3 regions of the Pseudomonas sp. NIBRBAC000502773 genome follow, and region 3 is predicted to be linked to each of the others. Evidence: predicted binding sites of a transcription regulator. Region 3 holds the regulator's gene; each other region holds the start of a gene.
The links. The regulator sigma-54, encoded in region 3, starts transcription at its own class of promoters, with help from an activator protein. The targets are predictions, from matches to a motif close to ANTGGCATNNANNTTGCTNT.
Positions count from the first base shown of each region.

Region 1: nirB (nitrite reductase large subunit NirB) is a predicted target of sigma-54. The motif match lies at 1,370-1,389, and genes of this name have one in related genera.
Region 2: glnK (P-II family nitrogen regulator) is a predicted target of sigma-54. The motif match lies at 1,562-1,581, and genes of this name have one in related genera.

Region 1 covers NZ_CP041189.1:275,358-278,633, reverse strand. Annotated here, with positions in the region: gene NIBR502773_RS01150 (bifunctional nitrate reductase/sulfite reductase flavoprotein subunit alpha) at 1-730, opposite strand, end outside; gene nirB (nitrite reductase large subunit NirB) at 1,423-3,276, shown strand, end outside.
Region 2 covers NZ_CP041189.1:3,074,133-3,077,408, forward strand. Annotated here, with positions in the region: gene NIBR502773_RS14355 (ammonium transporter) at 1-980, opposite strand, end outside; gene glnK (P-II family nitrogen regulator) at 1,015-1,353, opposite strand; gene NIBR502773_RS14365 (accessory factor UbiK family protein) at 1,776-2,036, shown strand; gene NIBR502773_RS14370 (YifB family Mg chelatase-like AAA ATPase) at 2,251-3,276, shown strand, end outside.
Region 3 covers NZ_CP041189.1:4,347,787-4,351,062, reverse strand. Annotated here, with positions in the region: gene lptB (LPS export ABC transporter ATP-binding protein) at 1-468, shown strand, start outside; gene NIBR502773_RS20005 (RNA polymerase factor sigma-54) at 666-2,159, shown strand; gene hpf (ribosome hibernation-promoting factor, HPF/YfiA family) at 2,235-2,540, shown strand; partial or broken gene ptsN (PTS IIA-like nitrogen regulatory protein PtsN) at 2,551-3,014, shown strand; gene rapZ (RNase adapter RapZ) at 3,017-3,276, shown strand, end outside.

The DNA.
Region 1 (3,276 bases), 2.6 Mb from region 3:
CAATGAACGCGGGGTCGGTGTGGCCGTTCTTGACCAGCAGGTGCAACAGGCCATTGAGCAGGGCGAGGTCGGTGCCGGGTTTGATCGGCAGGTACAGGCCGGCCTTGTCCGCCGTGGCGCTGCGCCGTGGGTCGACCACGATCAGCTTCGCCCCGGCCTTGACCCGGTCCATCATGCGCAGGAACAGGATCGGGTGACAGTCGGCCATATTGGCGCCGATCACGAAGAACAGATCGGCGCGGTCGAAGTCTTCGTAGGAGCCCGGCGGCCCGTCGGAGCCCAGGGACAGCTTGTAGCCGCTGCCGGCGCTGGCCATGCACAGGCGCGAGTTGGACTCGACGTTGTTGGTGCGCACAAAGCCCTTGGCCAGTTTATTGATCAGGTACTGGGCCTCCAGGGACATTTGCCCTGACACATAAAAGGACAGGGCATCCGGCCCGTGGCTGTCGAGGATGCCGCGCAGGCGCCCGGCGGTTTCGCTGATGGCGGTGTCCATGGCGATGCGCACCGGGTCGTGGTCACGCTTTTCACGCAGGTAGGCGTTCTCCATCCGCCCGGACTCGGCGATGGCCTGCCCGCAGGTGGTGCCTTTGGTGCACAGGCGGCCGAAGTTGGTGGGGTGGGCCTTGTCACCGATGACCTTGACCACCTTATTGTGCTCGACCTGCATGATGATGCCGCAGCCCACACCACAATAGGGACACACACTGCGTACGCTTTGGTTTGCCATCCGTCACCCTCGAAACTTTTTCTGCCCGCCAACAAAAAAGCGCCCTGCAACCCTCCGTTGGAAACGGGGATTGCACGGCGCCTTTGTCGTGAATGGGCAATCAGCGTTGACTGCTCTGTGTGTGTTCCTAGCAAGTCACGCGCCAATTTCTTAAGCACGGGCAAATCGTGGCAAGCCAGCTTGCTGTGGTGAGCGGGGTTACTGTGGTGAGTGGGCTTGCTGTGGTGAGCGGACTTGCCCCGCGCTGGGCTGCGCAGCAGCCCTAAACCCAGGCGCCTCGGTCCTTACAGGAAGTAAGCAGCGGCAGTGATGGGGCGGCTTCGCCACCCAGCGCGGGGCAAGCCCGCTCACCACAATAAGCCCGCTCTTCTGTGACCCTTTGATTTGTATCCGGGAATGCACTTTTTTGTCGCGGGATGCACCAGTTGGAGGCGCTGAAGTGTGCATTCAGATTCGATGAGTACCGCTAGAAGGCGTCGCAGTAAGGCTCGCGACCAATTGGCACAGACCCTGCAAGCTCCCCCTCAACCCATCTCGGTCAACGACGATCGACAACAGGGGCATAAAGCGGTAGATCCGGCGCAGTCGCCGATCCTATCCCGCATAAGAACAGGCAAAGGCGCCTGGAACCGCAAGGTTTCAGGCGTTTTTTTTGCTTTTTAAACCGTGATGAACGTTGTCGGGTGCTTGCTATGAACAAACAGATGAAAACCCTGATCGTCGTCGGCAATGGCATGGTCGGCCACCATTGCGTGGAGCAATTGATCGAACGCGGCGCGCTGGATCACTACCGGTTGCACGTGTTCAGCGAAGAGCCGATGCGTGCCTATGACCGCGTGCATCTTTCCGAGTACTTCACCGGCCGCGATGCCGAGTCCCTGGCGTTGTCGGACGCTGCGCTGTACCAGACGCCGGGTGTCACCCTGCACCTGGGTGTACCGGTGCTGGAGATCGACCGCGAACGCTGTGAAGTGATCACCGCCCAGGGCTGCGTGGGCTACGACAAGCTGGTGCTGGCCACCGGTTCCTATCCGTTCGTGCCGCCGATCGAGGGCGCCGAAGGCGACTCGCGCCTGGTGTATCGCACCCTCGAAGACCTCGACGCCATTCGCACCGCTGCCGCCAATGCCCGCCGTGGTGTGGTGGTGGGCGGTGGCCTGCTCGGCCTGGAAGCCGCCAACGCCCTGAAAAGCCTGGGCCTGGAAGCCCATGTGGTGGAATTTGCGCCGCGCTTGATGCCGGTGCAGCTGGATGATTTTGGCGGCCTGGCCCTCAAGGCCCAGATCGAGCGGCTGGGCGTCGGTGTGCATCTGTCCCGCGCCACCCAGTCGATCAGTGCCGGCGAGCAGTACCGCTACCGCATGAACTTTGCCAATGACGAATTCCTTGAGACTGACCTGATTGTGTTCTCCGCCGGGATCCGCGCCCAGGATGCACTGGCCCGCCAGGCCGGCCTGGACATTGGCCCGCGCGGCGGCGTGGTGATCAACGATGAGTGCTTGAGCTGCGATCCCCACATCTACGCAATTGGCGAATGCGCTTCCTGGAACGGCAGCCTGTTCGGCCTGGTTGCGCCGGGTTACCAGATGGCCCGTGGCGTCGCCGCGCTGTTATGCGAGCACAGCGCCGAGCCCTTTGTCGGCGCCGACATGTCCACCAAGCTCAAGTTGCTGGGCGTGGACGTGGGCTCCATCGGCGACGCCCACGCCCATACACCGGGTGCGCGCAGCTACCAGTTCATCGACGAGGCGACTGCCAGCTATCGGCGCCTGGTGGTGGATGCGAGCGGCAAACACGTGATCGGCGCGGTGCTGGTCGGCGACAACAGCTACTACGACACCTTGCTGCAATACATGCAGAACAGCATCGCGCTGCCGGCCGAACCGGCCAGCCTGATCCTGCCATCGTCCAGCGGCGCACCGACCCTCGGCCCAGGCGCCTTGCCGGACTCGGCCACGGTGTGCTCGTGCCACAACGTCAACAAGGGCGCGATCTGCTCGGCCATCGACGCCGGTTGCAGCGACCTCGGCCTGCTCAAGTCGCAGACCAAGGCCTGCACCGGTTGCGGTGGGTGCGCCGGCTTGCTCAAGCAGGTGTTTGAGCACGAGCTGATTACCCGCGGCGTCAGCGTCGACAAGAGCCTTTGCGAACACTTCGCCTACACCCGCCAGGAGTTGTATGCCCTGGTGCGCGTGGAAGGGGTGCTCACGTTTGAAGAACTGCTGGCCAAACACGGTCGTGGCCACACCGGTTGCGATGTATGCAAACCGGCGGTGGGGTCGATCCTGGCCTCGTGCTGGAACCAGCCGATCATGGACGCGTCCCTGGTGCCGCTGCAGGACACCAACGATACCTTCATGGCCAACATGCAGAAGAACGGCACCTACTCGGTAGTGCCACGTATTCCGGGCGGCGAGATCACCGCCGACAAGTTGATCGTGATTGGCGAAGTGGCGAAGAAATACGACCTCTACACCAAGATCACCGGCGGCCAGCGCATCGACCTGTTTGGCGCGCAACTGCACGAGTTGCCGGACATCTGGGCC
Region 2 (3,276 bases), 1.3 Mb from region 3:
ACCAGGGCGCCCATCGGGCCAACAGTGCCGGCAGCCGGTGTAACGGCGACCAGGCCAGCCACTACACCCGAGGCGATGCCCAGTGCGCTTGGCTTACCGTGAGTGATCCACTCGGCGAACATCCAGCCCAGGGCTGCAGCAGCGGTAGCAATCTGAGTCACCAGCATCGCCATGCCGGCGGTGCCGTTGGCCGCAGCCGCAGAGCCGGCGTTGAAGCCGAACCAGCCGACCCACAGCATGGCCGCACCCACCAGGGTGTAACCCAGGTTGTGAGGCGCCATTGGAGTGGTCGGGAAGCCTTTACGCTTGCCGAGCACGATGCACGCCACCAGGCCAGCGACACCGGCATTGATGTGCACCACGGTGCCGCCGGCGAAGTCCAGCACGCCCCAGTCCCACAGCAGGCCACCGTTGCCGCTCCACACCATGTGGGCGATTGGCGCATAGACCAGAGTGAACCAGATAGCCATGAAGATCAGCATGGCGGAGAACTTCATGCGTTCGGCGAACGCACCGACGATCAGCGCCGGGGTGATGATGGCGAAGGTCATCTGGAAGGTGATGAACACGGCTTCCGGGAACAGCGCAGCCGGCCCGGTGATGCTGGCCGGGGTCACACCCGCCAGGAACGCCTTGCCCATGCCGCCGAAGAAGGAGTTGAAGTTGACCACCCCCTGTTCCATACCGGTGGTATCGAACGCGATGCTATAGCCGTAGACAACCCACAGGATGCTGATCAGGCCGGTGATGGCGAAGCACTGCATCATCACCGACAGAATATTTTTGGAGCGCACCATGCCGCCGTAGAACAGCGCCAGGCCTGGAATGGTCATGAACAGCACCAGCGCGGTGGATGTGAGCATCCAGGCGGTGTCACCGGAGTTGAGGACTGGAGCAGCCACTTCGTCTGCCGCCATGGCCAGGCTTGGCATTACGATGGACAACAGGGCTCCGAGCCCTGCGAATTTACGCAGAGTCATATTGTTTTCTCCTGGGGCGTTGGGGTTTGGCGGCTTAGATTGCGTCGGTATCGGTTTCGCCGGTACGGATGCGAATAGCCTGTTCCAGATTGACCACGAAGATCTTGCCGTCACCGATCTTGCCGGTGTTGGCGGCCTTGGTTATCGCCTCGATAACCCGGTCAAGATCCTTGTCGTCAATGGCGACATCAATCTTCACCTTCGGCAGGAAATCCACTACATATTCCGCGCCGCGATACAGCTCGGTGTGACCCTTCTGCCGTCCGAAGCCCTTGACCTCAGTAACGGTAATGCCCTGCACGCCGATCTCGGACAACGACTCGCGTACATCGTCCAACTTGAACGGCTTGATGATGGCAGTGACTAGCTTCATGAAAACTCTCTCCCGAATTGGTGGACTTGCCCCAGGAAAACAAACCCGTCTCAAGTCTAAGCGCAGTGCCTGGCTTTGTAACGCATCGTCGCAAGGGCAGTTGCCATTGCGACGCCAGCGAACCACTGGTGACGAAACCTGTACCCCTGATCCGTCGGCGCACTGCATTCGTCACAGCGACTGCATCAGTGCATGGGTCATGATCGTCTAAGCAGAAACCTTGCCAGCTCCGTAAAAATCACTGAAATCAGTCCTTTGCTCACCTAGGCCCACCATCGGGGCCATCCGGCGCCTGCAATGCGCACGAAAACGGTGCATCACCGCCCGGCCCGATGCGCGAAAAGCGTGCGACCCAGGCCGTGAAAAAGACTATAGACGCTGCGTGATACACTGCCCGCCAACAGTTTTCCGGAATATTTCCCATGCTCGCGCCCAAAGACCTCCTCGACGCCCTGAGCGGCCACGCCTCTCGCCTGTTCAGCGGCGACACCCCGCTGCCCCGCAATGAAATCGAAAGCCAGTTCAAGGCCTTGCTGCAAAGTGGTTTCAGCAAGCTCGACCTGGTGAGCCGGGAAGAGTTTGATAGCCAGATGGTGGTTCTCGCCCGCACCCGTGCGCGGCTGGAGAGCCTGGAAGCGAAAGTGGCAGAACTGGAAGCGCGGTTGACCCCTCCTGCCGAATAAATGCGCTCAGTGTGGTAGGGGGCTTGCTCCCGATGGCGGTGTATCAGCCGGTATCAATGCTGACTGCCCCCCGCTATCGGGAGCAAGCCCCCTCCCACATTCGCTCTACCTTTTGCTCTGGATACGTTCTGTAAAACCTCCCCGCCTCGCTCTTCCCTACCTCGTCTACCCTTGAAAAACCGCAGGAAGCGGCCTCCCCTTTCAAGGAACGAGCATGTCCCTCGCCATCGTCCACAGCCGCGCCCAGATCGGCGTCGAAGCCCCTGCCGTCACCGTTGAAGTGCATATGGCCAATGGTCTGCCGTCCCTGACGCTGGTTGGCCTGCCCGAAACCGCGGTCAAGGAAAGCAAGGACCGGGTGCGCAGTGCCATTCTCAACTCTGCGCTGCAATACCCCGCTCGCCGGATCACCCTCAATCTCGCGCCCGCCGACCTGCCCAAGGACGGCGGGCGTTTTGACCTGGCGATTGCCCTCGGGATCCTGGCGGCCAGTGTGCAGGTGCCGGCGTTGACGCTCGATGATGTGGAATGCCTGGGGGAGTTGGCGCTGTCCGGCGAGGTGCGGGCGGTAAAAGGCGTGTTGCCGGCCGCGCTGGCGGCGCGCAAGGCCGGGCGCACCGTGATAGTACCGCGAGCGAATGCCGAAGAGGCGTGCCTGGCGTCGGGGTTGAAGGTGATCGCGGTGGACCACCTGCTGCAAGTGGTGGCGCACCTGAATGGACATGTGCCGATCGAGCCTTACACGTCCGATGGCCTGCTGTACTTGAACAAGCCCTATCCAGACCTGAGTGAAGTCCAGGGCCAGCTCGCGGCCAAACGAGCGTTGCTGATCGCGGCAGCGGGCGCGCATAACCTTTTGTTCAGCGGGCCGCCCGGCACCGGCAAGACCTTGCTCGCCAGCCGCCTGCCCGGTTTATTACCGCCGTTGAGCGAACAGGAGGCGCTGGAGGTTGCCGCGATTCAATCGGTTGTAAGTCTGGCGCCGCTGAGCCATTGGCCCCATCGACCGTTTCGTCAACCGCATCACTCGGCATCCGGCCCGGCACTGGTGGGCGGCGGCTCGAAACCACAGCCGGGAGAAATCACCCTGGCTCATCATGGGGTGCTGTTCCTGGATGAGCTGCCGGAATTTGATCGCAAGGTGTTGGAAGTGCTGCGTGAACCGCTGGAGTCGGGGCATATCGTGATTTCCCGCGCTCGCGACCGAGTGAGCTTCCCGGCGCGCTTCCAACTGGTCGCG
Region 3 (3,276 bases):
GCGTCGATCTTCCGCAAGCTGTCAGTATCCGACAACATCATGGCCATCCTTGAAACCCGCAAGGAACTCGACCGTGACGGCCGCCGCAAAGAACTGGAAAGCCTGCTGCAGGAATTCCACATCAACCACATTCGCGACAACCTTGGCATGAGCCTGTCCGGTGGTGAGCGTCGTCGCGTGGAAATCGCCCGCGCCCTGGCCACTGCCCCCAAGTTCATCCTGCTGGACGAACCGTTTGCCGGCGTCGACCCCATCTCGGTCGGCGACATCAAGCAGATCATCCACCACCTCAAGGCCAAGGGCATCGGTGTACTGATCACTGACCACAACGTGCGTGAGACCCTCGATATCTGCGAAACCGCGTATATCGTCAACGATGGCCAGCTGATCGCCGAAGGCGACTCTGCCACCATCCTGGCCAACGAACTGGTCAAGGAAGTGTACCTGGGTCACGAGTTCCGCCTGTAAGGCCGCCTGCAACAACAAGGCGGTGGCAGGTCGTTTGCCCGATGCGCGGGAGTCAATGAAAACCTCCGGATTTTTATTGTTACCGCGCTCTAGGCAAAGCCCCCGATATCAGGCATATAATTTGCTTATGTTTGGCGCTCACGCGCCCTGTCGTGGATGGCGCATTGCGCCGGCGAATAAGGTGTTAAGCCCCTGCCATGAAACCATCGCTAGTCCTGAGAATGGGCCAGCAGCTGACGATGACACCGCAGCTGCAACAGGCCATCCGCCTGCTCCAATTGTCGACCCTGGACCTGCAACAGGAAATCCAGGAGGCCCTGGAGTCCAATCCGATGCTCGAACGCCAGGAAGAAGGCGACGACTTCGATAATGCAGACCCATTGGCCGACAACATCGAGCAAAAACCCAATTCCGACGTACAGGAACCCTCCTACCAGGAAACCGCCCCCACGGTGGATAACCTTGAGGAAGGCGATTGGAACGAACGCATTCCCAACGAACTCCCGGTAGACACCGCCTGGGAGGACGTCTACCAGACCAGCGCCAGCAGCCTGCCCAGCAATGACGATGACGAGTGGGACTTCACCACCCGTACTTCCGCCGGCGAGAGCCTGCAGAGCCATCTGCTGTGGCAACTGAACCTCGCGCCGATGTCGGACACCGATCGCCTGATCGCCGTGACCCTGATCGACTGCATCAATAACCAGGGTTACCTGGACGAGACGCTCGAAGAGATTCTCGAGGCCTTCGACCCGGAACTGGACATCGAGCTGGACGAAATCGAAGCGGTCCTGCACCGCATCCAACAGTTCGAGCCCGCCGGCATCGGTGCGCGCACCCTGAGCGAATGCCTGCTGCTGCAACTGCGCCAGCTGCCCGCCAAGACCCCATGGCTCGCAGAGGCCCAGCGCCTGGTCACCGACTACATCGACCTGCTGGGCAGCCGCGACTACAGCCAGTTGATGCGGCGCATGAAGCTCAAGGAAGACGACCTGCGCCAGGTCATCGAGCTGGTGCAAAGCCTCAACCCGCGTCCAGGCTCGCAGATCGAGTCCAGTGAAGCCGAATACGTCGTTCCCGACGTGATCGTGCGCAAGGACAACGAGCGCTGGTTGGTGGAACTGAACCAGGAGTCGGTGCCGCGCCTGCGGGTCAACCCGCAATATGCCGGTTTTGTGCGCCGTGCCGACACCAGCGCCGATAACACCTTTATGCGAAACCAGTTGCAGGAAGCGCGCTGGTTCATCAAGAGCCTGCAAAGCCGCAACGAAACCCTGATGAAAGTGGCCACCCAGATCGTCGAGCATCAGCGCGGCTTCCTGGAATATGGTGACGAGGCGATGAAACCGCTGGTCCTGCACGACATCGCAGAAGCGGTGGGCATGCACGAATCGACGATTTCCCGGGTGACCACACAAAAATTCATGCATACCCCACGGGGCATATATGAGCTGAAATACTTTTTCTCCAGCCATGTCAGCACATCCGAAGGCGGCGAATGCTCGTCCACGGCGATCCGCGCAATCATCAAAAAACTGGTTGCTGCGGAAAATCAGAAAAAGCCGTTGAGTGACAGCAAGATCGCTGGTTTACTGGAGGCACAAGGCATTCAGGTCGCCCGTCGAACCGTCGCCAAGTACCGCGAGTCCTTAGGGATCGCGCCTTCCAGCGAGCGTAAGCGTTTGATGTGACGGGCGGGCCACAGCGTTCCAGTGGCGGGTATTCCTACCCGCCGCTTTATGCACTGGCAACGAAGGAGAAGCTGTATGCAAGTCAACATCAGTGGACACCAACTGGAAGTTACCAAGCCCCTGCGCGAGTACACCGAGAGCAAGCTGAACAAGCTTGCGGGGCACTTTGACAAGATCACCAACGTGCAGGTCATCATGGAGGTCGACAAGCTCAAGCAGAAAATCGAGGCCACCCTGCACGTGCCGAATGCCAAGCTCGTTGCCAATGCGGAACATGAAGACATGTACGCGGCGATCGACTCGCTCTACGACAAGCTGGACCGCCAACTCATAAAGCATAAGGAAAAGAATCTGCACCTGATGCAAGGTACAGGTCGTTAACTCTCCCCCCATGATCCGACTTGAAACCATCCTGACCCCGGCCGTTCCCTCGTGAACGTGCCGGGCGGCAGCAAGAAGAAAGCCCTCGAACAAATTGCCAACCTGATCAGCAGCCAAGTGCCTGAGCTGGAGATGCAAGATGTCTTTGAGGCTCTGATTGCCCGTGAAAAACTCGGCTCCACCGGTTTTGGCAACGGCATCGCCATTCCCCACTGCCGCCTCAAAGGCTGCGAGACCCCCGTCAGCGCCCTGCTGCACCTGGACGCACCTATCGATTTCGACGCGATCGACGGCGCCCCGGTAGACCTGCTGTTTGTTCTGCTGGTCCCACAGGCCGCCACCGATGCACACCTGGAACTGCTTCGGCAGATCGCAAGCATGCTCGACCGCAAGGAAGTACGCGACAAACTGCGCAGTGCCAGTAGCAACGAGGCGCTGTATCAAGTTGTCCTGGATGAACAAAACGGGCAGTAATCATGCGTTTGATCATCGTCAGCGGCCGCTCCGGCTCGGGTAAAAGTACCGCCCTCAACGTCCTTGAGGACAACGGCTTCTATTGCATCGACAACCTGCCCGCCGGCCTGCTCCCGGAATTGGCGGAACGGGCACTGATCCATACCGAATTGGCCCAGCCCTTGGTCGCCGTTTCGATTGACGCCCGCAACCTGCCGAGCCACCTCACGCGCTTTCCGGAATTGCTCGAAGAGGTGCGCGCCAAGCACATTCACTGCGATGT